2 regions of the Ochrobactrum sp. PL_is483 genome follow, and region 1 is predicted to be linked to the other one. Evidence: riboswitches for the same ligand, from Rfam matches in the RefSeq annotation. Region 1 holds a riboswitch; the other holds the start of a gene.
The links. Region 1 has a riboswitch for thiamine pyrophosphate ahead of thiB (thiamine ABC transporter substrate binding subunit). Riboswitches for the same ligand answer to the same signal wherever they lie in the genome.

Region 1 (14,701 bases):
ATGCCCTGACCGGCATGACGCGCGGTCTCGCATTCCAGATCGTCGAGAATCTGGGCATTCTTCCGCGCCGCGATGTGGCGGAGGAAGTGCGCGGTCTCGATCAGGATTCGCGCGCGGCGCTTCGCCGCCTTGGCGTGCGTTTCGGTGCCTATCATGTCTTCATGCCCATGCTGTTGAAGCCCGCCCCGGCTGGCCTCATCACGCTGCTGTGGGCGCTCAAGAACGATGGCCGCGAACGTGCGGGTTACGGCGATGTCGTGAATGTGCTGGCCGCTGGCCGCACTTCGGTCGTGGTCGATCCGGCTTTCGATCCGATGTTCTATCGTCTGGCAGGCTATCGCGTGCTGGGCCGTCGCGCCGTGCGCATCGATATTCTGGAGCGTCTTGCCGATCTTATTCGTCCGGCGCTTGCCTGGCGTCCGGGTTCCGGTGCGCGTCCGGATGGTGCTTATGACGGCGGACGCTTCATCGTCACGCCTGCCATGATGTCGATTCTGGGGGCAACCACAGACGATATGGAAGAAATCCTGCGCAGTCTCGGTTATCGCCATGAGGCGATGGAAGCCGCTGCCGTGACGGCGAAGCTTGCTGAGCTCGACGCTTTCGCAGCTGAAGCTGCCGCAAAGGAAGCTGGCGTTTCTCCGGCTGCAGAAGCCGAAAAGCCTGCCGTTCCAGCGGCTGAACCCGTGCCTGCACCGGTTGTCGTTGCTGAGGCGGAGACCGAAGCCAAGGTGGACGAAGTTGCTCCTGTGGCAGCGGAAGCGGCGCCGGCCGGTGAAACAGCAGAAGCTGCGGCTGAAGAGCCAAAGCCTGTTCTTCTCTGGCGTCAGGGTCGCTTCGAAGGCCGCAACCGTAATCAGGACCAGAACCGTCAGCGCCAAAATCGCGGCAACCAGAATCGCGGTCATCAGAACCGCGATCAGGGTGGCGAGGCGCGCAAATCCGACGGTGCCGAGCAGCAGGCTCGCAATGATCGCGGCGGCAAGCGCTTCGACAAGCAGAAGCGTCATGACGGTGAAGGCAAGCGTGAAGGCGGCAAGGGCGATTTCCGTGGCGGCAATCAGCGCCAGCCGAAGCGCGATCACGGTCATCAGGGTGCCAAGCGCGTCGAGCAGGAACGCCCTGCGCGTATCGATCCCGACTCGCCTTTCGCCAAGCTTCTGGCTCTGAAAGAACAGATGAAGAAGTAAGATGACCGTAGAAACGGGCGCTAAACAGCGAATCGACAAGTGGCTGTTCTTTGCGCGCGTGGTCAAATCAAGATCGCTGGCGGCGAAACTCGCCGTCGGCGGCAAGGTCCGGGTCAATCGCGACAAGATCGAGCAGGCTGCCCATCAAGTGAAGGTCGGTGACGTGCTGACCATTACGCTGGATCGGCGCATCCTCGTCTATAAGATACTCGCTCCAGGAGAGCGCCGCGGTCCGGCACCGGAAGCCCAGCTTCTCTATGAAGATCTTTCGCCGCCGCCGGCTTCTGCGGCGTCAGTCGAGCCCGCAATGCCGCAGCGCGAGAGCGGCGCGGGAAGGCCGACCAAGAAGGAGCGCCGCGAAACGGATCGGTTGCGCGGAAACTGACATGGACGCGTTACACGGACCCTTTCCATGGACGCGTTGCCGCAGGCGTCTTGCGGTAGTGATGGAAATTGCTTGGCGGGCCCTTCCGGCGAAAGCGTTTTCCAAGCGGAAGCCGCCAAACGAAATGCTGTTTCAGGCATGCATGACTTCGTGATATTGCGGCGATTGTACCCTTGTCACGGCGGGATAAAATCGTTACCTCACGCATTGTCATAAAAGGGCATGGGCTGATACCCGCAACCATTTCCGTGCACGGTGACTTCGTGGCGAGATATTCCAAAGCCCCGGGCTGATTGTCGGCTTGTCGGAGTATCGGCGCAAAGCTGTAGGATAGATAAGCTGCCTGTTCAGGAATTCGGGCAGCAACAGGAGTTCGACGATGACGTATGTCGTGACCGATAATTGCATTCGCTGCAAATATACGGACTGCGTCGAGGTCTGTCCGGTCGATTGCTTCTACGAAGGCGAAAACATGCTCGTCATCAATCCCGACGAGTGTATCGACTGTGGCGTATGTGAACCGGAATGCCCTGCCGAGGCGATCAGCCCCGACACCGAGCCGGGCCTCGACAAGTGGCTGGAACTGAATACGGAATATGCGGCAAAATGGCCCAATATTACCGCCAAGAAGGACGCCCTTCCCGAAGCCAAGGAAATGGATGGCGTGGCTGGCAAGCTGGAGAAGTATTTCTCTGCCGAGCCGGGTAGCGGCGACTAATATCGGTACGGTATTGCATTTGGTGCTTTCAGATTCCTGAAAGCAGGACGGTATTATATAAGTATCGTCTTGTTCCAGAAGACTTCGCACTGCTGGAACACTACCGGTTGTCCTGTCAAGACTGACAGGATGAACGGCATTACGGAAAAGCACGATTTATCACTTGCATTTTCTGTGATGCACCGGCAAAAGACGAATGAAATCACGGGAAAACGCCCATCTTTTAGGTGTGTTGCGTTGCCGGATACAGCATATCCGGCAATTTGTTGATTCTTGCGCAAAATTGTGTTAGGTTGTCTCAATAATTTCGGTGACTGGACGTCAATTCGTGGCGCGATGCGTTAATCTCTGAAAGGGCTGATCTTTAGTACCGGGCTGAATGGCACCGGGGAAGATGATTGCGATTGGCGTCATTCCCCTCACCGTACACCCGGTCGGTTTGATTTGTCGTCAGATACGCTTTCAGTTCCAAGCCGACAAACAGCTTCCGTGCTTCATTTCTCCGGAGCGCGGTCGAACATCATGTGTCAACCGGCGGGTCGCGCCGGGCACAACAGGGAGTAATGAAGCGTATGTCATCCCAGCAGAAAAAGTCTCCAGTAGCGCGTGGCGGTTTCAAGGCCGGTGAGGCCATCGTATATCCGGCTCATGGCGTCGGCCAGATCGTGACGATCGAAGAGCAGGAAGTGGCAGGTCACAAACTCGAACTCTTCGTGATCGATTTCGAAAAAGACAAGATGCGCCTGAAGGTGCCGGTTGCCAAAGCCGCTTCGATCGGTATGCGCAAGCTGTCGGAGACCGACTATGTTGAACGCGCATTGAAGGTCGTTCAGGGCCGCGCACGTGTAAAGCGCACCATGTGGTCGCGCCGCGCGCAGGAATATGATGCGAAGATCAATTCCGGCGACCTCATCTCGATCTCGGAAGTCGTTCGTGATCTTTTCCGTGCTGAAAACCAGCCGGAACAATCCTATTCGGAACGCCAGCTTTATGAAGCCGCCCTTGATCGTATGGCGCGCGAAATCGCTGCCGTGAATAAGCTTTCGGAAACCGAGGCTGTCCGTTTGATCGAGGCCAATCTCGCCAAGGGACCGAAGCGCGGCAAGGCCGATGCCGAGGCCGATCTTGACGACGATGAAGTTGAAGCCGCATAAGCTTCTCTCTCTTCTTTTCTAAAAAGCCCGGCTCGACCCGGGCTTTTTATTTGCCTTTCATCAGAAAAAGCCGGACCCGCGCCATCTTTCGCGCAGGAAACTGCAGTATTATTAGGTTAAAATTTTATTGAGTTTTGCAATCAGTCATTAACCCTTTCAGTCATCATCCTGCATTCTCAAAGATTTATCCTGATTGGGAGGGAACCTGAACGCGGCTGATGCGTTGTCCCGGACACCAGTTCGTAAACGGGTTTGTTTTGCGGCGTAATCATGTTGGCCAAAGAATGGGCCTGGCGGGGAGTTTTGGGCGGTTTCGCTAGTCGTCCAAGGAGTCTTTGTGGGACTGGCATATCCTTCCACTGAACGCCTGACGGGGCGTGAGTTCAGAACAGGAGAACCAGATGAAGCAGTCATCCATGAGCAGTTCTTCCGCAGTTCCAGCCAATCGCATGCCTATGGTTGCGCGCAGCCTCCCGGCGACAGCAGCATCTTCCCAGTCCATGATCCGCAGCGCGATGTCGGCTCCTTATCTGGAGCGCGAAGAGGAACGCGATCTCGCCATTCGCTGGAGGGAACTGAAGGATCAGGAAGCCCTTCATCGCATCACTTCCGCACATATGCGGCTGGTCATTTCGATGGCCGGACGCTTCCGCAAGTTCAAGCTGCCGATGAGCGATCTTATCCAGGAGGGTTATGTCGGCCTTCTGGAAGCTGCCGCACGTTTCGATCCCGAGCGCGAAGTGCGTTTCTCGACCTATGCATCCTGGTGGATTCGCGCATCGATGCAGGATTATATCCTGCGCAATTGGTCCATTGTGCGAGGCGGCACGAGTTCGGCGCAAAAGGCGTTGTTCTTCAATCTGCGGCGACTGCGTTCCAAACTGGCCCAGTCCGATGACAATATGACCAAGGCAGAGATTTATCGAGAAATTTCCGATCAGCTTGGCGTGTCGACAACCGATGTCGAGATCATGGACAGCCGTCTTTCGGGGCCGGATAGCTCCCTGTCGGCGCCCGTAAACAACGAGGAGTCGGGGGCGTCGCGCCGCATGGATTTTCTGGTCGACGATCATCCCTTGCAGGACGAAATCGCGGAAAGCTCCATCGATATGGAGCGCCGCAACCAATGGCTCAACGTGGCGCTCGACACGCTGAACGAGCGCGAATTGCATATTATCCGCGAGCGGCGTCTCGATGATGATGGCGTAACGCTGGAAGCGCTGGGCGAAAAGCTCGGCATCTCGAAGGAACGGGTGCGGCAGATCGAAAGCCGCGCGATGGAGAAGCTGAAGATAGCCTTGTTGAGCCAGCACGAACTGGCAGCTTATCAGGCATAGGCCGCAACAATCAGGGCAACACAAGTAGAGGGGCCAAGTGGCTCCTTACTTTTGTGGTTCCACCGCCTTGCCTTCAAGCCGGGAGGACCAGTCCTCGACCTTGCGATTTTCGAGACGGCGCACGGCATAGCGCTTCCAGCTGTCGGCGAGGTGCGAAAGTCCTGCCATTGATGCCAGTTCGTCGTAATTCAGCGTATCGACATACAGCAAATGCCAGATACGATGCAGCGTCCATTCCGGCGAAAGTCGGTCAATGAGCGTCATCGCGTCTCCGGCTTCCACATGGCCTTCTTCCAGAACGCGATAGTACCACCCCGTCCGTCCTGTCTTCTGGACGCGGACCGCCATGTCGGCTGTTGCAAAGCGCTCGTTCAGCTTCCAGCAAGGCTGGCGTCCCTGTGAAACCTCCACAAGTGCGCTGCCAAGGCGGAACCTGTCACCAACGGCGACATTGCGTTCGTCCAGACCAGAGGTCGAAATGTTTTCGCCGAACGCACCACGCGTGCTCAGACGCGGGTTGTCGCCGATTTCTCCGCGCCAGAGCGCATAATGGTCATGCGGGTAATGATGGAGTGCCTTTTCCGGTCCGCCATGCACCTTCCGGTCGCCCTGCGCATCGCAGTCCAGTCCTTCGAAGGTCACACGAACCTTGCCCGAAACCGGCTGCTTGTCGATGCCGCTTGGGACGCCGCGGTCTCCAAGAGGAGCGACTTTTCCGGCCAGAACTGAGTGGATCTGTGTTTCGGTCATCCTGTCTTACTCGCTGATCAGCTTCACGCGATCGCCAACCGAAACAGTTGCCCCGGCAGACATGGCATTGAGAAGGCGGAACAGTTCCAGCTTGCGGGTGGTGCCCTGCATGCGTGCCGACAGGCTGGCCAGCGTGTCGCCCGGCTTCACCGTCACAACGCGGATGCGAAGCGGCTTGATGGCGTTTTGTTCGGCAGGCGACAGCAGGCGGAACGACTGCGTGACAGTTTGTGAAGCAGGCAGAAGAGCGTTGCTGCCTTTCGGAGCCGCTGTCAGGAAGCGATAGACCTTGTTGTTGGCGCCGATGACCACAATGTCGAACTGCCAGCGGTCGGCACTGGCGCGCGCGGTTGCGGCAGGCAGGCCGTTGATGGTGGTGGTCTGGATCGAACTGTCGTCGAGGCCGGTCACCCAGCCGGAGCGGATATAATCGGCAAGGTTCGAGCCGTCCGGAAGCGATGCGCCATCGAAACGAATGGCCACTTCGCCGGGGCCGCTCGCCATGACCGCGTTGGCCGAATTGTCGATGACGAAGCCATCCGGCGCGCGGAAGGTAACGCCGAGCTTGGGATGGAGAAAGGTCTGTTCGCGGACATAACCTTCATTGGGCGAGTCGCCATAAAGAAGGCCGTCAATGCCGTTAAGGAAGGAATCGCGATCCGTTGTGCCGACACCGGGTGCGCCGATACGGCGTGCATGGCCAAGCGCAAGCTGGATGCGCTGCGGCGTTGCCGGGTGGCTTGCAAGAAAGTCGAGGCTGGCATCGGTCGCGCCCGAAACCGAACGAAAGCCCTGATAGGCTTCCATCGATTGCAGGAAACGTGCCGAAGCGAAGGGATCGTAACCGGCTTCGCCGATCATCTTGATGCCGATGGCATCCGCCTGCAATTCCTGATTACGCGAGAACTGGGCAAGCCGCAGCTTGCCGCGCAGCGCTTCCTCGCGGCTGGCGGATTCATTATGCAGAACTTCGCTGGCGACGCGTCCGGCAATCGCGGTCTCTGCTTCCTTTTCTTGCCGCAAGATGCCGTGATTGGCAATGACATGGCCCATTTCATGGGCGATCACGGCCGCGACTTCCGAAGAGTCGTTGGCGAGCGCAAGCAGGCCGCGCGTGACGTAGAGATAACCGCCCGGCAATGCGAAGGCGTTGATATTGGGGCTATCGAGAATGGTGATGCGGTATGTCTGATCGGGCTTGTCGGTAACGGTCGTCAGCTTGCCGACGATCTTCGCCACCATGCGTTCAAGCTTCTGGTCCTTGTACTCGCCGCCATAAGTGGCGAGGATGCGCGGGTGTTGCTGAGCGCCAAGCTGCGCCAGCCGGTCATTGCGCGTCACGTTGTCGACCGTCACAGGATTGTCGGAAGGCTGCAATCCCAGATCCTTGTTGGAATTGATCGACTGGCAACCTGAAATCAAGGCGACCGCAAGCAAGCCAAGACCGATGGCCGGTTTCCGCCAATTTTGCTGCGTCCATTCTGGCAGGGAGATGGGTAGACACAGGAAGGCCCGGGAACGGGTCGATTGACGGAACAGTATTTTATCCTCGCTTCTGAATCAGATTGCATGATCCGCGACCAAATCTAGCCACAGAACAGAAAGCCTACAAGAATCTGTAGCCGGTTCTTCCGACAGATTGCGAACAAAATATGTCCGCAACCGTAACTCTATTTGAGGCTCAGCGCCGCATATCCTGCTTTTCGCCGATATAGTGCCGCAGTGCCTCCGGTCCAGTCGGTGAAAGCAGTTCAGCAGCAGGTCCCATGGCGGAAATCCGGCCACTGTCGAGAAAAAGCAACACTGCATCGAGGTAGATCGCATCTTCCGGCGTGTGTGTCACCATCAGCACTGTCATGCCGGTTTCCAGCTGAAGCTCTTTCACCAGATCCAGCATCTGATGCCGCAGGGCAGGGCCGAGCGAGGCAAAGGCTTCGTCAAGGAGCAGAACAGGGCGCTGGCGTATGAGCGCGCGAGCAATCGCCACGCGCTGGCGTTCGCCTCCAGACAGGGCTTCGGGCTTGCGCTGCTCCTTGCCTGCAAGTCCGACGCGCGACAAGGCTTCCGCGATGTCGGCGCGATCCTGCGCGGAGAGCTTCAGGTTTGGCGAGCGCCCGAGACCGACATTTTGCTCGACGGTCAGATGGGCAAAGAGGTTGTTTTCCTGAAACACCATCGAAACAGGCCGGTCCGCCGGTGAAAACGCGCTAACGTCGCTGCCGCCGATCAGGATGCGGCCGGATTGCGGAAATTCGAAACCGGCAATCAGATTGAGAAGCGTCGACTTGCCGGAACCGCTTGGCCCGACAATCGCGGCAATGACACCGCCATTTATCGTTGCATCGAAATGCATGGCGGTTTCACCATAGCTGAAACGGACGTCATCAAGGCGAATTTCGGCAAGAGTGCTCATCGGGGCGTTCACCGGGGCATTCATAGAGAAGGCGTTTCCTTTCGGGATGCGCGATCCGCGATCATCATCAGGGCAAGGCAAAGCAGCCCGAGAATGAGGGCCAGACCAGCCGCATCGAATGTGCGATAGCTGCCCATGCGCTGCAAGAGGAGATAGGGCAGGGTCAAAAGCGCGTCGCTGCCGAACAGGGCAATTGTGCCAAGGTCGCCGAGGGACAGTGCCATGGCAAAGGCGAAGGCCATGCCGGAAGGCTTGCGGATCGACGGCCAGTCAATGAGCCGGAGGCGGTTAAGGCCGCGAATGCCCAACTGTGCGCACAGCCGGTTGTGGCGACTGGCCGCCGTGTCCCATGCGGGCCGCAGAAGGCGCACGGCAAAGGGCATGGCCATGGCCGCATTGACAGTGACGACCATGAAAGGCGCCATGGCAAATGGATCGGTGAAATGGCGAAGCAGGATGAACCAGCCAGCGCCGATCACGATGGGCGGCATGACAAGGATCAGGCTGGCACCCGTATCAAAGATGTTGGCCAGTTTGTGCCTTTTCACTGCTTCACGCGCAGATATGAGTGCAAGCGACAGAATGAGCGCGAGCAGGGCAGCGAAGAAACCGAGCGCGAGGCTGGTGCCGATGGCGCGCCAGACCGTTCTTTCAGTCAGTAGCCGCACGAGATCGGCGGCGAGACCGGAGATGACGACGCCTGCAATCGGCAGTGCGACATAGAGAAAGCCTATCCCGATGAGGAGGATGTTCATGGCGCGTTCAGCCGGAGCTATTTTGCGATAGCGGCGCAGCGTGGCGGAATGGGTAACGCCTTCTTCGGAGGGGCTTCCGGTGAGACGAAGGGCCAGAAGGACGAGTAATGTCAAGGCAAGCTGCGTAAAGGTGAGGGCGACGGCGCGGCCCGGATCGAAATCGAAATGCAGGCTTTGATAGATTGCGACTTCCAGTGTGGTGGCGCGCGGCCCGCCGCCAAGCGTCAGCACGGTCGTGAAACTGGTTACGCAGAGCATGAAGATGAGGCTGATCATCCCCGGCAGATTGCGGCGGATCACCGGCCATTCGATGAGGCGGAATCGCGCCCCGTTACCCATGCCGAGCTGCGCGGAAAGCTTCCAGTAATCGGTCGGTATCGACTCGTATCCAGCCAGAATGAGACGGACCGCAAGCGGCATATTGAAAAAGACATGAGCGATCAGGATGCCCGCAATGCCATAAATATTCGGCTGGAACGAATGGCCTGCGGCTTCCGACAGATAAGCAATGAGGCCGTTGCGGCCATAGATGCTTGTAACCCCCAGCACCGCAACAAGGGCCGGCAGAGCAAGCGGCAGGGCAAACAGGCGCAGGATCAGCCCGCGCCCCGGAAAATCGGCTTCGGCGTAAAGTGCGCGGGCGACCGAAACTGCAAACAGCACGGACAGCAGGCTCGAAGCGATTGCCTGCAGGATCGTGAAGCGCGCCACGCGCCACAGATAGGCGTCGAAATTGGCGACGGCATCGAAACCGCCGCTGCCTGCTTCAAATGCAAGTGCAGCAAGCGCACCACCGGCGAGCACCACCAGAAAGACAAGCGCCGCCATGCCCGCGGCGGGTCTGGCGGTGGATATGCCTTTTAAGCGGTGCTGTGCCGGAAAAGCCGTCATTTGCTGGTCGCGGCCAGCCATTCATCGACCCATGACTTGCGGTTCCTGGCCACCTCGTCGGAGGGGAAGAGAAGCGTCTTTTCGGGTTTGGGCATCGCGTCGAAAGCGGCTGGAAGCGGGGCGGAAGTCTTGCCCGCCGGGTACATCCAGTTGGTTTCGGGGATGGCATCCTGAAAGCCGGGGCCGGTCATGAATGCCAGAAACTTTTGCGCCAAAGGATTTTTCGCGCCGGTGACGGTCTGGGCGGCCAGCTCGATCTGGAGATAATTGCCTTCCGGATAGGCCAGAGCCTTATAGCGGTCCGTCTTTTCGGCGATCATGTGATAGGCGGGGGAGGTCGTGTAGGAAAGAACCATCGGAGCCTCGCCCTTGGTGAAAAGGCCATAGGCTTCCGACCAGCCGGGCGTGACGGTGAGGATGCGCTTTTGCAGTTTCTGCCATGCGGCTTCCGCCTCATCGCCATAGACCGATTTCATCCAGAGCAGCATGCCCAGCCCCGGCGTCGACGTGCGCGGGTCCTGCAGGACGATTTTCTGGGAAGGGTCGCCCTCGACCAGTTCCTTCAGGCTTTTGGGCGGATTGGGCAATTTTTCCGAATCATAGACCACGGCGAAGAAGCCATAGTCGTAGGGCACGAAGATATCGTCCTTGAAGCCCCCCGGAACGTTCACATTGCTCTGGTCGATGCCGCTTGGAGCGAAAAAGCCGGTAGCACGCGCTTCGGTCGTCAGATTGGTATCAAGACCAAGCACGATGTCGGCTTTGGTATTGCCGCCTTCAAGCTTGAGGCGATTGAGCAGGGCAACGCCGTCGGCGGACGCAATCCAGTCAACTTCGCAGTTGCATTCCTTTTCGAAGTTTTCCTTGACCTTCGGCCCCGGACCCCATTCGGAAACGAAACTGTCATAGGTGTAGACGGTGAGCTTGTCTTTCGCCTGTGCAGAAGGCGTGAAAGCAACGGCTGCGGAAAATGAAAAGGCCAGCAAAGATAAAAGCCGCATCACGGCACTTCCTTTCTTTTGTTACAAGAGGATCGAGCGCCGTTTATGGAGCGTCTAATCCCTCCGCCGGTGCAAACCGGATCAGGTTCAGCGGGTTGGCCGTTTTTCGGGCATTTCCGAACGCAAAACCGCTTTACACTTTTGCTGGAAATGCTTTGGGCCTCTCAGCCATCCGCGAAAGCAGACGGCACCCCGTTAGAGCGGTTGCGACAATAATCTTTCGCAACGGGAAGGGCAAGAGATGGCAATGGCAGCGAATGCAGGCTTCCGGCGCGGATTTGCCCGTGTTATGAGCGGCTTATGAGCACATTCGTCATTCTTCTCGGCGGCGATCTCACCGTGACTGATCGCCTGAAACGCCAAATTGCAGGCGCGCGTATTCTCGCCGCCGATAGCGGGATCAGGCATGCTGCCGCACTTGGTGTCGAACCGGAACTGTGGCTCGGCGATTTCGATTCGACCTCCCCGGAGCTTCGCGCTCAATATGGCCACATTCCGCAAAAGACGTTCCCTTCCGCCAAGGACATGACCGACGGAGAACTCGCTTTCGAGGAAGCCTATGCGCGGGGAGCGGAACGGGTCATCCTGTGCGGAGCCTTCGGCGGGCGGCGCACTGACCATACGCTTTTGCATCTGACCATGGCGACGGCGCAGGCTGCAAAAGGGCGCAACGTTCTTCTGTCGAGCGGTTATGAAGAAGCCTGGCCCCTGCCGCCCGGCGATTTTGTTTATGATTTCCCGGATGGAACACCGTTCAGTGTGATTAATTTCAGCACTGTCGAAGGCCTTTCGATCACGAATGCGGAGTGGCCGTTAGATAATGTGACACTGCCATTTGGCTCTTCATGGACAGTTTCCAACGTGGTTCGTGGAACACTTCGCGTTACTGTGCATTCTGGACTAGCGATACTTGTCGCCAATTTGGCGATGGAGGATCAACCGCACTGAGGCCGCTAACCTTACCAATCGAAAGAGCTTGACGCTGACAAGTGAAACGTATTGTAAATGGGTCAAGCGGGTGTCATCTGCTTTACGCCGAAGTTGGGGACGCAAAGTCGGTGATTAGTTCAACTCTTGTAGGAGATGTTTCAATGAAGTCACGTCTTACGATGATTGCTGTTGCTGGCGTGCTCGCGTTCTCGACGGCTGCATGCACGACGAATGAACAGCGCACGGCCGGTTACGGCGTTGGTGGCGCGGCTCTCGGCGCTCTCGCCGGTGGCGCAATCGGCGGCAATGGCCGCGGTGCACTCACGGGTGCCGCGATCGGTGCGGTTGCCGGTACGCTGCTTGGTGCAGCCCAGACCCGCAACGGTGTGCAGTATTGCCGTTACCGCGATCCATATGGCCGCGTATACGAAGCGCCTTGCCAGTAATGGCTTGGCCAGTAATGGCTGGATAATCAGTTTGCCGACAGGCCGGGGAAACCCGGCCTGTTTGTTTTCAAGGGTCTTTTCTTGCCGTTCCATTTGACAGAACGGCTTTTGTCGCGGACAAGCAGGGCGGAATTTTCAATCCTGTTTATCGAAGAGAACCATGGCACCACCACTCCTGCGCCTCGACCAGATCAAGCTAACCTTCGGGGGCACACCGCTTCTGGAGGACGCAGGCCTTTCGGTGAGCGAGGGCGACCGCATCGCGCTGGTCGGCCGCAATGGTTCGGGTAAATCGACCCTGCTCAAGATTGCCGCCGGGATGGTGGAAGCGACATCGGGCGAGGTTTTCAAACATCCCGGTGCAACCGTCCGTTATCTGCCGCAGGTGCCGGATATGGATGGCTTCGCCAATGTGCGCGCCTATGTGGAAGCGGGGCTGGGGCCGACCGACGACCCGCATCGCGTCACCTATCTTCTCGAACATCTGGGGCTGACCGGTGAGGAAAAGCCGGATCATCTGTCCGGCGGCGAGGCGCGGCGCGCTGCCCTTGCGCGTGTAATTGCGCCGCAGCCTGATGTGCTTTTGCTGGACGAGCCGACCAACCATCTGGACCTCACCACCATCGAATGGCTGGAAGGCGAGCTGCGCCAGATTCGCTCGGCCATCGTGCTGATCTCGCATGACCGGCGCTTTCTGGAAAATGTCAGCCGGGCGACGGTCTGGCTGGATCGCGGCATCACGCGCCGTCTGGAGCAGGGCTTTGGCCATTTCGAGGAATGGCGCGACAAGGTGCTGGAAGAGGAAGAGCGCGACCACCACAAGCTCGGTCGGCAGATTGCGCGCGAGGAACACTGGCTGCGTTACGGTGTCACGGCGCGCCGCAAGCGCAATATGCGCCGCCTCGGTGAACTGCACTCCATGCGTGCCGATTTCCGCAATCATCGCAAGGCGCAAGGGACGGCGGTTCTGGCGGCAAGCGATGCGAAGGAATCCGGCAAGCTGGTGATTGAAGCCAAGGGGCTGAACAAGGCCTATGGCGAGCGTGTCCTGGTCAAGGATTTTTCGATCCGCGTGCAGCGCGGTGATCGTATCGGTCTTGTTGGTCCCAACGGTGCCGGGAAAACGACGCTTTTGTCGCTTCTGACCGGCAAACTGGAACCGGATTCAGGAACGCTGCGGCTTGGCGTCAATCTCGAAATGGCCGAACTCGACCAGAAGCGCGAAAGCCTCAATCTGGACGAGACGCTGGCGCATTATCTGACGGACGGGCGCGGCGAAAGCCTTGTCGTCAATGGCGAGCAGCGGCATGTCGTATCCTATATGAAGGACTTTTTGTTCCAGCCGGAGCAGGCGCGCACGCCCATCCGCGAGCTTTCCGGCGGCGAACGCGCCCGCCTGATGCTGGCCCGCGTTCTGGCGCGTCCCGCCAACCTGCTGATCCTCGACGAGCCGACCAACGATCTCGATATGGAAACGCTCGATCTGCTGCAGGAGCTGGTCGCCGGTTTTCCGGGCACAGTCATTCTGGTCAGCCACGACCGCGATTTTCTGGACCGCACCGTTACTTCGGTCATTGCGCCGGAAGGTGACGGGCGCTGGCTGGAATATGCGGGCGGCTATGCCGACATGATGGCGCAACGCAAGGAACAGGCCCTGAACCGGCGCTCGGTCAAGGCATCCGGTCCAAATGCCGACAGCAGGGCAGAAGAAAGCGCACCCCAGCCAAGACGGGACGAAAAGCGCAAGCTTTCCTACAAGCAGAAATTCGCGCTTGAAACGCTGCCCGGCAAGATGGACGCGCTGGCCAAGGAAATTGCAGTGCTGGAAGGCAAGCTTGCCGATCCGCAGCTTTATGCCAAAGACCCGACGCTGTTTGCCAAGACTGCCGATCTGCTTGAGAAAAAGCGCTCTGAAAATGCGGCCATGGAAGAAGAATGGCTGGAATTGGAAATGCTGCGCGAGGAAATCGAAGGGTAAGGCTACCCTTCGATGCTTTGAAATTTAGCTGCTCGCCTTGTTCAGCAAGGCGATTTCATCGTCGCTAAGCTTCAATTCGGCTGCGGCGATCAGTTCGCCAAGCTGGGCCGAACGCGTGGCGCTGGCAATGGGTGCAGTGACCGACGGCTGTGCGATGAGCCATGCGATTGCGACCTGCGCAGGCGTGACATCGAGATTGCGGGCCACATCATCCAATGCCGCAATGATTCGCGAACCACGATCCGTCAGATATTTTTCAACTGATTTTCCGCGTGCGCTTTGCCCGAGATCGCCAGCGGAACGGTACTTCCCGGTTAGAAACCCCGCAGCCAGCGAATAATAGGAAATAACGCCAAGCTCGTTGTCTCGGCAGATTTTTTCCAGCCCGTTTTCGAAATCCGCGCGATCATAGAGATTATAAAGCGGTTGCAGGCTTTCATAGCGCGGCAGTTCATGCGTACGGGCAACCTTCAGCGCCTCGGTCAGCCGCTCCGGCGTGAGATTGGATGCGCCGATGGCCCGCACCTTGCCAGCGTCAATCAGCTCCTTATAGGTGCCGAGTACGTCTTCGAACGGTGTTTCCGGGTCATCCCAGTGCGATTGATAAAGATCGATGTAATCCGTCTGCAGCCGTTTGAGGGAGGCGTCGACCGCTTTGCGGATATAGGCCGGGGAGAGGCCCTTTTCGTCAGGGCCCAGTTCGCCGCCGACCTTGGTGGCGATGACGACCTTGTCGCGCAGGCCACGGGATTT
Region 2 (14,701 bases), on a different contig from region 1:
GCAACAAATTTCAGCGGGTTGTCGGTGGACGATCCACGCCTTCCTATTTCCGTGCCAGCGCATCTGGTCGCATCACGCCCAAATTCAATCGTTATAATTTTTACACGTGAAAAATTTTATGTTGACACATTGAACGAGCTCTAGCATGTCTAGGGAAGCTCGATCAGAGCTGAAGGCCCTGCCCTTCGGGAGGTTTGAAGTTGGCGACAACGGATGAACCTGCAGGAAAAACCATTGTTCATGTCCCTATAGAAGGACGCCCCGGCGAGCGCCGGTCATTCGGAGGAAATCATGTTTCGCAAATCGCTCAGCCGCATTCTCTTTTCCGGCGTTGCGCTCGCCATGATGGCAGGCGCGGCATCTGCCGAAGGCATCGGCGCCTCGCTTCTTACCCAGCAGCATCCGTTCTACATCTCGCTCGCAGACGCGATGAAGAAGGAAGCGCAGGCAGAGAATGTGCCGCTGGAAATCGCCATCGCCAATCAGGACCTGAGCAAGCAGCTCGCCGATGTGGAAGATTTCATCACCAAGGGCGTCGACGTCATCGTCATCTCGCCGGTTGACAGCAAGGGCGTTCGCTCGGCCATCAACAAGGCCCAGAAGGCAGGCATCAAGGTCATCACCGTCGATGTTCCGGCCAACAATGTCGATGTGACCTCCTTCGTCGGCACGGACAATTTCGCGGGCGGCGAAAAGGCCGCCGAACTGATGGCGAAGTCCATCGGTGAAAAGGGCAATGTCGCCGTCATCGATTACCCGACGGTTCAGTCGGTCGTGGATCGCATCGAAGGCTTCAAGAAGGGCATTGCAAAGTATCCGGATATCAAGATCGTGGCGATCCAGCCGGGCATCACCCGTCCGGAAGCGCTTTCGGCTGCACAGAACATCCTGCAGGCCAACCCGGATATCGTCGGCATCTTCGGCTTCGGCGACGACGCCGCACTGGCCGCTGCCTCGGCGGTGAAGTCGGCCAAGCTTGAAAGCCAGGTCAAGGTCATCGGCTTCGACGGCATGGAAGAAGCCCGCAACGCCGTGAAGAACGATCCGGTCATGGTCGGCGTTATCGCCCAGTATCCGGACCAGATGGGCAAGGTTGCGGTTGAAACCGCGGCTAAGGTCATCAAGGGCGAGGAAGTCCCGGCCAAGCAGCCGATCGTTCCGGGCGTCGTCACCAAGGACGGTGAAACCAAGTAAGACCGCGTGAAACAGCGACACTCCTCCCAGTCGCTGTTTCCTTTCTGCGTGCGGCGGCCCGGCGAACACCACGCGCCTGCCGCCGCCGCATCCCTTTCGATCGCGGATTTCGTTCGAGCGAAGTCCTGCCGATAGACTGAACAACGGAGAATGGAGGCCTCAAGAGTGACAGATACTGTGACAGCCGCCAAATCCGAACGAAAAGCCGCTTCGGACACCGTTCTCGACATTCGCGACGTGGCAAAATCCTTCGGCCCGGTGGTCGCGCTGAAGCGCATGAACCTGACCGTGCGTCGCGGCCGCGTGCATACGCTGCTTGGCGAAAACGGCGCTGGCAAATCCACGCTGATGAAGATCCTGGCTGGCGTTTTCAAGCCGACCTCCGGCACCATCCTGCTGAAAGGCGCGACCTATGCGCCGAAAGACCCGCGCGATGCACGCGCCAACGGCATTGCCATCGTCTTTCAGGAACTGAGCCTGTCGCGCAATCTCAGCGTTGCCGAAAACATCTTCGCCAATCATGAGCCGAGCCGTTTCGGCTTCATCCGGGAGCGCGAGCTGAACGCCGCTGCCGACAAGCTGATCGGCGAGCTTGGCCTGCCGGTCGATGCGCGCGCCAAGGTCGGCGACCTGTCGATTGCCCAGCGCCAGCTCGTCGAAATCGCCAAGGGCCTGAGCCAGCCTGCCGACGTGGTTATTCTGGACGAGCCGACCTCATCGCTTTCCGACAGCGAAGCGGAAATCCTGTTCTCGATCATCGAGCGCCTGAAAGCACGCGGCACGGCGGTCATCTACATCTCGCATCGCATGGAAGAAATCATGCGGCTTTCCGACGACATTACGGTCGTGCGTGACGGCGAATATGTCACCACCACGGAAAAGGGCGAGACCACCATCGAACGGCTGATCGCCCTGATGGTTGGCCGCGAAATGAACGACATCTATCCGCCGCGCGAAGCACCGCGCCCTGCGGACACAGTTGCGCCAATTCTCGAAACGAAGAACCTGTCCGTTCCGGGCAAATTTCACGAGGTTTCCATCGGGGTGAAACCCGGTGAGGTTCTGGGCCTTTTCGGGCTCGTCGGCTCTGGCCGTTCGGACGTCATGAAGGCGCTGTTCGGGATGCTGCGGCCAACGGGTGAAATCCGGCTCGACGGAAAGCCTGTCACGCTCTCCTCGCCGACCGACGCCATTCGCAACGGCATTGCCTTCGTGACCGAGAACCGCAAGGAAGAAGGCCTCGTTCTGCCGCACAGCGTGGAACGCAACATCAATATGGTCGGGCTCGGCCAGCTCGCAGGCCCGCTCGGGCTCATGCGGTCGAGGGCGGAGCGTTCCGCCGCCAAGGCGGAAGTGCTGCGACTTGCCATCAAGACAGCGTCGCTCGACACGGTTGCCGGGTCGCTCAGCGGCGGCAACCAGCAGAAGATCGTGCTGGCAAAGTGGCTGCAGACAAAGCCGCGCATCCTCATTCTCGATGAGCCGACACGCGGCGTCGATGTGGGCGCGAAATTCGAAATCTACCGCATCATCCGTGAACTCGCCGCCAATGGCGCGGCGATCCTGATGGTTTCCTCCGAACTGCCGGAAGTGCTGGGTCTCAGCGACCGCGTGGCAATCATGCATAACAAGCATGTCGCCGCCATTGTCGATGCCGATGGCCTCACGCCCGAAACCGTCATGAGCTACGCAGCAGGAATGCATCAATGAGCAACGCAGATATTCAGAAGAAAGCCGTGGACGCCGAAGTCCGCCGTTCGCTTTTCTCCTCCCCGCTGGTGCGCCAATATGGCGGCATCATCATTTCGCTGGCCGTGCTCTGCGTGGTCTTCGCGGTGCTGAACCCGCGCTTTCTCGCCTTCAACAACTTCATGAACATCATGCAGCAGGTGGCGGTGATTGCCGTCGCCGCCTATGGCATGACCTATGTGATCCTGCTCGGCGAAATCGATCTTTCCATCGGCTCCATCATCGCCGTTTCCGGCATGGTGGCGGCGCAAGCCTTCGCCATGGGCTTCGGCTTTGTGCCGACGGTCGTTTTCACCCTTGCGGCGGGCGCGATCATGGGGGGGCTGAACGGCGTGCTTTCGGCAAAACTGATGCTGCCCTCCTTCATCGTCACGGTCGCGACCATGGGCATCTATCGCGGCATGGTCAGCCTGCCGACCAATGGCGCGCCCGAAATCATCGAAAACGATGCATGGCTTGCCATCGGCTCGGAAAGCTGGCTCGGCCTGCCGATCATCATCTGGATCGTCGGCGTCCTGTTCATCTTCAACTATATCCTTCTGTCGAAGACGGTCTTCGGCCGCCGCATCTATCTGTCGGGCGGCAACAAGGAAGCAGCGATCTATTCCGGCATCCGCGTCGACCGCATCAAGATCATCGTCTTCATGCTTTCCGGCGTGATGGCGGCGATCAGCGGCATCCTGCTTTCCTCGCGCCTGTCATCCGCGCAGACCAATGCGGGCATGGGCTATGAACTCGACGCCATTGCGGCGGTGGTGCTTGGTGGCACCTCGCTTGCCGGCGGCGTCGGCACCATGGTCGGCACCATTCTGGGCGCGCTCATCATCGGCGTCATCAACAACGGCATGAACATGCTGTCGGTGCCCTATTTCTATCAGCTCATCGTCAAGGGCGTGGTCATTCTGGTCGCCGTCTGGCTCGACGTGCGCTCGAAATCCATGCGCACGTAATCGCGGTCCCAAACATGAAAAAGATCATCACCATCGGCGAGATCGTCGTCGAAATCATGGCCGTGGAAACCGGCAACGGCTTCAAGTCCGCCATCCCGTTGATCGGTCCGTTCGCTTCCGGCGCGCCTGCGATCTTCATCGATCAGGCGGCCAAGATGGGCCAGCCTTGCGGCATGGTCAGCGCGGTCGGCAATGACGATTTCGGCGCGCTCAATGTCGAGCGCCTGCAAAGAGACGGCGTGGATGTTTCGGCCATCGGCGTGCATCCGACAGCCGCCACCGGCAGCGCCTTCGTGCGCTATCGCCCGGACGGCAACCGCGATTTCATCTTCAACATCAAGCACAGCGCATGCAGCGCCATCGGCCTGACGCCGGAAGCCGAAAAGCTGATCGAGACCGCCGATCACCTGCATATCATGGGTTCGGCGCTGTTCTCCGACGGCATTGTTTCGGCGATCCACGAGGCGACGATCCGCATCAAGGCGAAGGGCGGCACCGTGTCCTTCGACCCCAATATCCGCAAGGAAATGCTGGAACTGCCGGGCATGCGCCAGGCATTGGCCCATGCGCTGGAGAACACTGACCTGTTCATGCCGAGCGGCCCGGAAATCTTTCTCTTCACCAAGGCGACCGAGGAAAAACCAGCCGTGGAAGAACTTCTGGCGCGCGGCATCAAGGCCGTGGTGGTCAAGCGCGGCGCGGAAGGCGCCAGCTATTTCGACCAATCCGGCGAAGTTTTCGCGCCTGCCTTCAAGGTGGAGGAAATCGACCCGACCGGCGCAGGCGACAGTTTTGGCGCGGCATTCGTCACCTGCTGGCTGCGCGGCATGGCGCCGAAGGACGCTCTGACCATCGCCAATGCCACCGGCGCGCGCGCCGTCGGCGTCAAGGGACCGATGGAGGGCACCTCGACCATGGCCGAAATCGCAGCCTTCCTTCAGAAAGACGGAGTTCCAGCATGAGCAGCACGAAAGTTCTGAGCGCACTTCCCGCACGTTACGCCAGCGGCGTTCGCGGCGGCATCACCTCGATCTGCTCCGCGCATCCTCTGGTCATTGAAGCCGCCCTTCTGGAAGGCGTTGCGACCAATACGGACGTTCTGATCGAGGCCACCTGCAATCAGGTCAATCAGGATGGCGGCTATACGGGCATGACGCCTGCCGATTTCCGCCGTTTCGTGGAAGAAATCGCGGCGCGGGTCGGCTTCGACACCAGACGGCTCATTCTGGGCGGCGACCATCTTGGTCCGAACCCGTGGAAGCACCTGCCCGCCGAGGAAGCCCTTGCGAAATCGGACGTGATGATTGACGCCTTCGTGCGCGCAGGCTTCACCAAGATCCATCTCGATACGTCGATGGGTTGCGCCGGCGAGCCGGTCGCGCTGCCCGATGCCGTGACCGCCGAGCGCGCGGCGCGTCTTGCCAAGGTTTCGGAAGCGGCGGCCCGTGAAGCCGGATATGACCTGCCGGTCTATATCATCGGCACCGAAGTGCCGATCCCCGGCGGCGCGATGGAAGAGATCGAGGAACTGGAACTGACCAGGCCGGATGCGGCGGTTGAAACCGTCGCCATTCACCGCAAGGCTTTCGCGGCGCTGGGACTGGAAGACGCCTTTGCCCGCGCCATCGGCGTCGTGGTGCAGCCGGGCGTCGAGTTTGGCAACGAGAACGTGGTCTTCTACAACAGCGACAAGGCAACCGCATTGAGCGGCGTTCTGAGCGAAATGCCGCAATTCGTGTTCGAGGCGCATTCGACCGACTATCAGCCAGTGGAAGCGCTTTCCGATCTGGTGCACGATGGTTTCGCCATTTTGAAAGTCGGCCCGGGCCTGACTTTCGCGCTGCGCGAGGCGCTCTATGGTCTCGACCAGATTGCCGCCTTCCTCGACAAGCTGCCGGAAGAGGAAACCCTGCGCGGCAAGATGGAAGCGCTGCTTCTGGCCGAGCCGAAGAACTGGGAAAAATATTACCACGGCGACGCGGAAGAACTGCGCCTGCAACGCCATTTCTCCTATAGCGACCGCATTCGCTATTACTGGCCGCACCCAGTCGCAACGGCTGCTGTCGATGCGCTTTTGAAGCGTCTCGAAGGCCGCAAGATACCGGAAACGCTGATCAGCCAGTATCTCGGCACGCTCTATCCGGCTGTGGCCTCAGGTGCGGTGGAAGCAACGCCCCACGCCTTGATGGTGGAGGCCGTCCGCAATGTCGTGCGGACTTACGGCAAGGCTGTCGGCACTCATTAGTCTTTGTTTGTACGCATTATCCTACGCAAAACCGTTTCGCACTTTTGCTGGAAATGCTCTGAAACAGAAAGGCGCGGCCGGAACCGCGCCTTTCTTTTGCTCAGACCTCTATCGGGCTTTTGAAAGCCTTGAGCCGCAAGGCATTGCTCAGAACAAAAATGCTTGAGAATGCCATGGCGCCCGCCGCCAGAACCGGCGACAACAGCGTGCCGGTGAAGGGATAGAGGACACCGGCTGCGACCGGGATCAGCGCCACGTTATAGGCGAAGGCCCAGAACAGGTTTTCACCGATATTGCGGATCGTCGCCTTGGATATGGCGATGGCATTGACCACGCCGCGCAGGTCGCCCGACATCAGCACCACATCCGCACTTTCAATCGCAATATCCGTTCCGGTGCCAATGGCGATACCGACATCGGCGGCAGCGAGTGCGGGCGCATCGTTGATGCCGTCGCCGACAAAGGCAATCCGCTTGCCGCCCGCCGAAAGACGCTTCAACGCCTCGACCTTGCCGTCCGGCAGCACTTCCGCAACCACTTCATCAATGCCCAGGCGTTTTGCAATGGCCTCAGCCGTGCGGCGATTGTCGCCGGTGATCATCGCAACCTTCAGCCCCTGCTCGTGAAGGGCCGCAATCGCCGCTGGCGTGGTTTCCTTCATCGGGTCGGCGACCGTCAGGATTGCCGCCAGCTTGCCGTCAATGGCCGCGTAAAGCGGAGACTGTCCTTCATCGCCAAGACGCTTCGCATCGTGAGCGAACACAGTCACATCGTGTCCGAGCTTTGCCATGTAACGGTCGGCACCGATGGCAACCTCATGGCCGGAAACCTGCGCCTTCAAGCCGAAACCGGGCACGGCCTCGAAAGCGGAAACCTCCGCGAACTTCAATCCCTTCGCCTTTGCCGCTTCCACAATCGCGTCGGCAATCGGGTGTTCGGAACGGGCTTCCACAGCGGCGACCAGCGCCAGAAGCTCGTCCTTGTCGAAACCCTCGACGGTTGCAAAGTGCGCCAGTGCAGGCTTTCCCTGTGTCAGCGTTCCGGTCTTGTCGACGGCAATGACGGAAGCATCGCGCAAGGTTTGCAAGGCGTCACCGCGACGGAACAGGACGCCGAACTCGGCTGCGCGACCGGTGCCGACCATGATCGAGGTCGGCGTGGCAAGGCCCATGGCGCACGGGCAGGCGATGATGAGAACCGCAATGGCGTTCACCAGCGCGTAACCCAGCATGCCCGTGCCGCCAATCGCCAGCCACAACGCAAAGGTCAAAGCGGCGGCGGCCATCACCGCAGGCACGAACCAGCCGGTCACCTTGTCGACCATGGCCTGAATGGGCAGCTTGTCGGCCTGCGCGTCTTCGACCATGCGGATGATCTGCGAGATCACCATGTCGCGGCCAACCTTGGTGGCGCGGAAGGTGAAGGCGCCGGTCTTGTTGATCGTGCCGCCGACCACTTCCGCGCCCTTCTCCTTGACAACCGGCACAGGCTCGCCGGTGATCATCGATTCATCGACATAGGAGGAACCTTCAATCACTTCGCCATCGACCGGCACTTTCTCGCCGGGACGCACCTGCACGATATCGCCTGCGCGAACCTCTTCGAGCGGCACGTCAGTGGCTTCTCCATCACGAACGACCCGGGCAGACTTTGCCTGCAAGCCGACGAGACGGCTGATTGCCGCGCTGGTGCGCCCCTTGGCGCGCGCTTCCAGATAGCGGCCTATCAGGATGAGCGTCACGATCACCGCCGCCGCCTCGAAATAGACATTGACAGTTCCTTCCGGCAGGAAGCCGGGAAAGAAGGTGGCGACGATGGAAAATCCCCAGGCGGCCAGCGTGCCGACAACGACCAGCGAATTCATGTCCGGCGTGCCGCGCAACAAGGTCGGGACGCCCTTTTTGAAAAAGCGCAAGCCGGGGCCGAACAGGACGAGCGTGGTCAGCACGAATTGCAGATACCAGCTGTTCTGCATCCCGATGCGGTCGGCGACGAACATATGAATGGCCGGGATGAGGTGTGACCCCATTTCCATGACAAACACCGGCAGGGTCAGCACAGCCGCAAGGATGACGCTTTTCTTCAGCTCTGCCGCTTCCGCATCCCGCTTTTCGGCCTGCGTCTCGGGCTTTGCATCGGATGCGGCGTCAGTGAGCGAGCGTGCTTCATAGCCCGCCTGCTCAACCGCCTTGACGAGATCGGAAGTCTGGACCGGGCCCGCCAGTTCCACATGGGCGCGTTCGGTTGCGAGGTTGACGCTGGCCCGCGTCACGCCCGGCACGGCGTTGAGGGCTTTTTCCACCTTGCTGACGCAGGAAGCGCAGCTCATGCCTTCGATGGCAAGATCGATGCTGCCCGCCGGGACATCGTAGCCCGCCTTGCGGATGGCCTCGACCACCGATGGCAAATCCGGCGCGCCCTTGAAAGTCACGTCGGCGCGCTCCGTGGCGAGATTGACGGAAACCTTGTCCACACCCGGAACTTTTGCCACAGCCTTTTCCACGGATGACACGCATGATGCGCAGGTCATCCCTTCGACCGGCACGGGAAAACTGATGGTTTCGTGATTAACTGGCTTGTTCATGGCAATCCCTTTCACTGCCCGTGAAGGGCACAATTCGAGAGTTGCTCCTTAAATAGTCCTTCCCACCGTTGGAAGGTCAAGCCCTTTTCGAAACAAGGTCCGCTATATATTACGGCGTCCGCTCACGCGGGTTGGGCAGACGGCTCTAAATCGGCAATGTGTTATGCGCCGCGACCAGTCCCAGCCCTGCATTGCTGCGATTGGCGATAAAGGACTGCACGTCGCCGGCGGGCATCGGACGGCCCGTGAGGAAACCTTGCACCTCGCCGAAACGTTCGGTCTTCAGGCGCTCAAGCTGTTGCGCGGTTTCCACGCCTTCTGCCGTGGTGACAATGTTGAAACCCGCACCAAGCGTCGCGACCGCCTGAATGATGGCCAGATCGCGCGTATCGACCTCAATTCCCGAAACGAAACTGCGATCGATCTTGATCTTGTCGAACGGGAATGAACGCAGATAGCTCAGCGACGAATAACCGGTTCCGAAATCATCCATCGCAATACGCACGCCCAGCCGACGCAGTTCGAACAGCAGCTCGATATTGTTCTTGCTGTTCGACAGGAAGACCGATTCCGTGATTTCAAGCTCAAGCCTGTCTGGCGACAGGCGCGCCGCTTCCAGCGCGTCCTTGACCGATTGCAGGAGCGTGGTCTGGCTGAACTGGACCGGCGAGAGATTGACGGAGACCTTGATGTCCTCCGGCCACAGGACCGCTTCCCGGCATGCCGCCCTCAAGACCCAATCGCCGATCGGCCCGATCAGCCCGGTTTCTTCCGCCAAGGGGATGAATTCGGCGGGAGAAACCATGCCGCGATCCGGATGACGCCAGCGGATCAGCGCCTCGAAGCCGGAAATCCTGCCGCTTTCAAGGTTGAATATCGGCTGATAGTGAAGCTCGAACTGTCCATCCAGCAGCGCCTGCCGAAGCTCGCCGGTCATGACGTGACGCTTCTCGGCTGCCAGACGCAGCGAGTGCTGATAAAAACGGAATGTGCGGCGTCCGCCGGATTTCGATGCGTAAAGCGCGAGATCGGCGTTACGCATCAGCGCATCGGGCGTATCGCCGTGTAGCGGCGCTTGAGCAATGCCCATGCTGCAGGTGACAAATTCCGAATTGCCGACCAGTTTGAACGGGTCCTGAAAAGCCGAAAGAACGCGGTCGGCAAACATGGCGACCTGCCCCAGCGTGCCGCTACGATAAACGATGGCAAACTCGTCGCCACCCAGCCGGGCGATGAACTCGTCCGAAGTCGTGATCCGTTTCAGGCGACGCCCCACTTCCTGCAAAAGCTGGTCGCCCGCCTGATGGCCGATACTGTCGTTAATGTTCTTGAAATGATCGATGTCGAGATAGAACAGTGCGAAAGGCTCGCAATCCCCGCCCTTTTTCAGCATGTTTTCGACATGATGGGCAAAATAGGCCCGGTTCGGCAGGCCGGTGAGGCTGTCATGCATGGCTATATGCGCCATGCGTTCCTCGATCTCGCGCCGCTCGGTTATGTCTTCCAGAAGGCCGATCAGATAGCGGGGTTCATTGCCCTCGATCGGCGGGATCGAGCATTTTATGATACGCATCGTGCGGGAAGTGCCGTCCTTGCGCAAAATCTTGCGCTCGACGTTCAATACGTCCCGGCGGCGCATCGTCGTGCGATCCTGCTGCCTGATGATAGCGGCCTCCCCCTCGGGGAAAAGATCGAGGTCGGTGGAACCGATGGCTTCGTCTATCGGCTGGCCGCTCGCCGCCGATGCGGCCTGATTGTAGAGCACGTAGCGGCCATCGTCGTGCATGTCCTTGACGAACACGCCGAGCGGCAAATTGTTGACGAGGCTGTCCAGCAAGGTCTGTGCGTGGCTGGCCTGACGGTTGGCTTCCGCGAGTTCCGTCCTGTCCTGGACAATGGCGAGAATCGCTTCCTTGCCGTCGAACAGCACCTGGCGCCCGTAAGTGAGAACCTCAATAATCTCGCCATTGGCGCGCAGATGCTGCCAGCGCTCAGGCCGTTCAAGGTCGCTGCGGTCGCGAATGGCGGCAAGCATCCGGTCCCGCTCGGTTTGCGGACGAATATCGAGCACGGTCATGGCCGGGATTTCGTCGGCTGTATAACCGTACAGCCGGTATGCGGCGTCATTCATCACGATGAAGCGCAGCGTCTGCGGGTCATAGACCCACATGGGTGTCGGATGCGTCGTGAAAAGAATGCGGAAGTCCTGTTCGGACGTGCGCGCCATCGTACCTTCCGCCGAAGCCGAAGCGCCCCCCCGCTTCTTCATCGCATACCCCTCATCCTACTGATCCTACAGGTTTATACAGATCCACTCCACGAGCAGACCGTCTCGTTTGTTAGCACTATGAGCAACCCGATTCAGATGCACCCCGAGCCTAGATTAAAGCTGAGAATTTTAATAAACGATATACAAATTGCGGGTCGATTTAAGGATTTTCTTTAAAACGAGACTTTTTCCATCGCTTGACCGGCTTTAACTTCCGTCCTATGCCTACAGGTGCAAAATTCGTTGGGGTGCCTTCGAAGCAGGATCAGGAAAAGCGCTGAGCGGTTTTCCGTCCGATCTTGCGACACAAGAGGCTGAGAGGCGCTGATCGCGTCAACCCATTGAACCTGATCCGGGTAATACCTGCGTAGGGAACGGAGTTTGGCGCGTCGCGGACGGGGCAAGGCCCCAGATGGAGTCTCGGCTCCGATCAGGTTCATGACGTCTCATCTTCCGTTCGGAATGAGAGACGGCATGATGGACCAAAAGAACAGTTTCTCCCGAACCAAATCAACGAGCGATCCGTCGCGATCCGTACCCATCTGCGTGACCATTGCCGGTTCCGACAGCGGCGGCGGCGCGGGCATACAGGCCGACCTCAAGACGTTTTCGGCGCTTGGTGTTTATGGCGCGAGCGTCATTGCCGCCGTAACCGTGCAGAACACCTGCACGGTGAGCGCCGTGCACGACATCCCGCCCGCCATCGTCGCCGGGCAGATCGATGCCGTTTTCAGCGATCTTGATGTTGCCGCGGTGAAGATCGGCATGGTTTCCGTGCCTGAAACCATCGACGCCATCGCGCGCGGCCTTGCGCACTTTTCCGGCCCCGTGGTTGTCGATCCGGTGATGGTGGCAAAATCCGGCGACCGGCTTTTGAGCGAAAATTCCATTGCGCTTCTGCGCCAGAAACTCATTCCGCTGGCCACACTGCTGACACCCAACCGACCCGAAGCCGCCTGCCTTCTCGACACGGAGACCGCGCGCGACGACGGCCAGGCGGAGGAACAGGGCCGTGCCCTGCTGGCGCGCGGGGCGAAAGCCGTTCTGATGAAAGGCGGGCATGCGGAGGGCGAGGTCTGCGTCGATCTGCTGGTGCGCCGCGACCGCCCGACCCTGCGGATCGAAGCGCCGCGGGTGCTGACCGCCAACACCCACGGCACCGGCTGCACGCTTTCCTCGGCTATAGCCGCAGAGCTTGCCAAGAACCTGCCGCTGGAAAAGGCGGTGCTTTCGGCCCATGCCTATCTGCAAGGCGCAATCCGCGCTGCCGACAGCCTGAAGATCGGCCACGGCCATGGGCCGGTGCATCATTTCCATGACCTCTGGAATGCGGCAAAAGAGGAGGCGATGTGATGCGCGTCACCATCATTGGCGCCGGTGTTGCGGGCCTCGCCTGCGCTGCCGAATTCAACGACCAAGGCCATGCCGTGACCGTGGTTGCCCGCAGCCCACAGATCGGCGCCGATTGCTGTTCGTGGCTTGCGGGCGGCATGCTGGCGCCATGGTGCGAGGGCGAAAGCGCCGAGGAGCCGGTGGTGCGGCTCGGGCAGGAAGCAATCGGCTGGTGGGGAAAGCATGTCAGCGGCGTCAGGCGCGAAGGCACACTGGTTCTGACGCATGATCGCGACATGAGCGAACTGCGCCGCTTCGCCCGCCGGACGGAAGCCTTCGACACAATCGATCAGGGCCGCATCGATGCGCTGGAACCCGATCTCGCCGGGCGCTTCCGGCAGGGACTGTTCTTCGCGGGCGAAGGCCATCTCGATCCGCGCAAGACATTGATCGAGCTTGCCGAAAGATTGCAGCGCAAAGGCGTGATCTTTCATCTGGGGCAGGACGCCAAAGACGTGCAAATCGACGCGGACATCACCGTCGATGCGCGCGGTCTTGCCGCCCGCGATACCCTTCCCGATCTGCGCGGCGTCAAGGGTGAAATGCTGGTGGTCCGCTCGCGTGACATCAACCTTTCGCGCCCCGTGCGCCTGCTGCATCCGCGCATTCCGCTCTACATCGTGCCGCGCGGCGATGGCGTGCACATGATCGGCGCGACCATGATCGAAAGCGATGAGCGGGGCGGCATCAGCGTGCGCTCGACGCTGGAACTCTTGAGCGCTGCCTATGCGCTGCATCCGGCGTTCGGCGAGGCGGAAATACTGGAAGTGGGCGTCGATGCGCGCCCGGCCTTTCCCGACAATCTGCCGCGTGTGCGCCGGCGAGGCGAAACCATCTATGTCAACGGGCTTTACCGCCACGGCTTCCTGCTCTCGCCTGCGGTTGCGCGCATGGCGGTTGCGGCCGCGACCGCGCCCGAAACCATGCCCGAATTTGTGGAGGATTATGCATGACGATCGTGCTGAACGGTGAAGTCATCACCACGAAAGCCGCCAATCTGGCGGCGCTGCTCGCCGAAATCGAACTGGATGAAGCGGTCGTTGCAACTGCACTGAACGGCGAGTTCGTGGCGAGCGACGAGCGCGGGGAAACCCCGATCAGCGAAGGCGACCGCATTGAAGTGCTCGCCCCGATGCAGGGAGGCTGAGATGCTGGAATTTTATGGAAAACAATTCGAAAGCCGCCTGCTTCTGGGCACGGCGCAATATCCCTCGCCTTCTATCCTCGCGGATAGCGTTCGCGCCTCAAAGACCGAAATCGTGACGGTTTCGCTCAGGCGCGAAAGCGGCAACATGCGTGCCGGTCAGGATTTCTGGACACTGATCAAGGATATGGGCGTATCCGTCCTGCCCAATACGGCAGGCTGTCACACGCCGCGCGAAGCGGTGACCACCGCCAAAATGGCGCGGGAAATCTTCGGCACCAACTGGATCAAGCTCGAAGTGATCGGCGATCACGACACATTGCAGCCTGACCCGTTCGGACTGGTGGAAGCCGCCCGCATTCTCTGCGACGACGGGTTTGAAGTCTTTCCCTATATGAATGACGATCTGGTCGTGGCGGAGAAACTTCTTGAAGCCGGTTGCAAGGTGTTGATGCCGTGGGGGGCACCCATCGGCTCGGGCCGCGGCCTCAACAACCCTTATGCGCTGAAAACCATGCGGGCGCATTTCCCCGATGTTCCGCTGGTGGTGGATGCGGGCATCGGCGTACCGTCCCATGCGGCCGCCGCCATGGAACTCGGCTTTGACGCCGTGCTGATCAACACCGCCGTCGCCAAGGCGGGCGATCCAGCCGCCATCGCTCGCGCTTTTGCGCTGGCCGTCGAAGCCGGTCGCATCGCCTATGAAGCCGACCCGATTGAAGCCCGCGACATGGCCTCTCCCTCCACCCCCCTTATCGGAAAGGCTTTTCTCTAATGGCCCTCGATCCGTTCTACCCGATCTTTGACAGCGCCAATTGGTGCGAGCGCCTGGTGCCGCTTGGCATCAAGCTGGTGCAGTTGCGCATCAAGGACAAAGGCGAGGCTGAATTGCGCGCTGAAATCCGTGCGGCTCGCGACATATGCCTTGCCCATGACTGCCAGCTTATCGTCAACGACTACTGGAAACTGGCTATCGAGGAAGGCTGCGATTTCATCCATCTGGGTCAGGAAGACCTTGATGATGCCGATCTCGATGCGATCCGGGAAAGCGGCCTGAAGCTCGGCGTTTCCAGCCATGACGAGGCGGAACTTGGCCGCGCAATGGCGCTGAAGCCTGATTATATCGCGCTCGGTCCCGTCTATCCGACCATTTTGAAAAAGATGAAATGGCACG

Region 2: it holds a riboswitch for thiamine pyrophosphate, as region 1 does, so the genes downstream of both, thiD (bifunctional hydroxymethylpyrimidine kinase/phosphomethylpyrimidine kinase) here and thiB (thiamine ABC transporter substrate binding subunit) in region 1, are expected to answer to the same signal.

The regions. Positions count from the first base shown of each region.
Region 1 is NZ_JBVPGS010000031.1:94,446-109,146, forward strand. Features, by position in the region: gene AC0TNJ_RS07935 (helicase-related protein) at 1-1,190, shown strand, start outside; gene AC0TNJ_RS07940 (RNA-binding S4 domain-containing protein) at 1,192-1,575, shown strand; gene fdxA (ferredoxin FdxA) at 1,955-2,293, shown strand; gene AC0TNJ_RS07950 (CarD family transcriptional regulator) at 2,866-3,447, shown strand; gene AC0TNJ_RS07955 (RNA polymerase factor sigma-32) at 3,849-4,784, shown strand; gene AC0TNJ_RS07960 (MOSC domain-containing protein) at 4,830-5,534, opposite strand; gene cdlP (cell division protease CdlP) at 5,541-7,022, opposite strand; gene thiQ (thiamine ABC transporter ATP-binding protein) at 7,216-7,947, opposite strand; gene thiP (thiamine/thiamine pyrophosphate ABC transporter permease ThiP) at 7,968-9,593, opposite strand; gene thiB (thiamine ABC transporter substrate binding subunit) at 9,590-10,594, opposite strand; TPP riboswitch at 10,636-10,799, opposite strand; gene AC0TNJ_RS07985 (thiamine diphosphokinase) at 10,895-11,542, shown strand; gene AC0TNJ_RS07990 (glycine zipper domain-containing protein) at 11,686-11,970, shown strand; gene AC0TNJ_RS07995 (ABC-F family ATP-binding cassette domain-containing protein) at 12,131-13,948, shown strand; gene AC0TNJ_RS08000 (aldo/keto reductase) at 13,973-14,701, opposite strand, start outside.
Region 2 is NZ_JBVPGS010000037.1:313,126-327,826, reverse strand. Features, by position in the region: gene AC0TNJ_RS15220 (substrate-binding domain-containing protein) at 292-1,194, shown strand; gene AC0TNJ_RS15215 (sugar ABC transporter ATP-binding protein) at 1,345-2,904, shown strand; gene AC0TNJ_RS15210 (ABC transporter permease subunit) at 2,901-3,893, shown strand; gene AC0TNJ_RS15205 (tagatose kinase) at 3,908-4,855, shown strand; gene AC0TNJ_RS15200 (D-tagatose-bisphosphate aldolase, class II, non-catalytic subunit) at 4,852-6,138, shown strand; gene AC0TNJ_RS15195 (heavy metal translocating P-type ATPase) at 6,239-8,722, opposite strand; gene AC0TNJ_RS15190 (bifunctional diguanylate cyclase/phosphodiesterase) at 8,868-10,991, opposite strand; TPP riboswitch at 11,226-11,382, shown strand; gene thiD (bifunctional hydroxymethylpyrimidine kinase/phosphomethylpyrimidine kinase) at 11,469-12,344, shown strand; gene AC0TNJ_RS15180 (FAD-dependent oxidoreductase) at 12,344-13,336, shown strand; gene thiS (sulfur carrier protein ThiS) at 13,333-13,530, shown strand; gene AC0TNJ_RS15170 (thiazole synthase) at 13,532-14,302, shown strand; gene AC0TNJ_RS15165 (thiamine phosphate synthase) at 14,302-14,701, shown strand, end outside.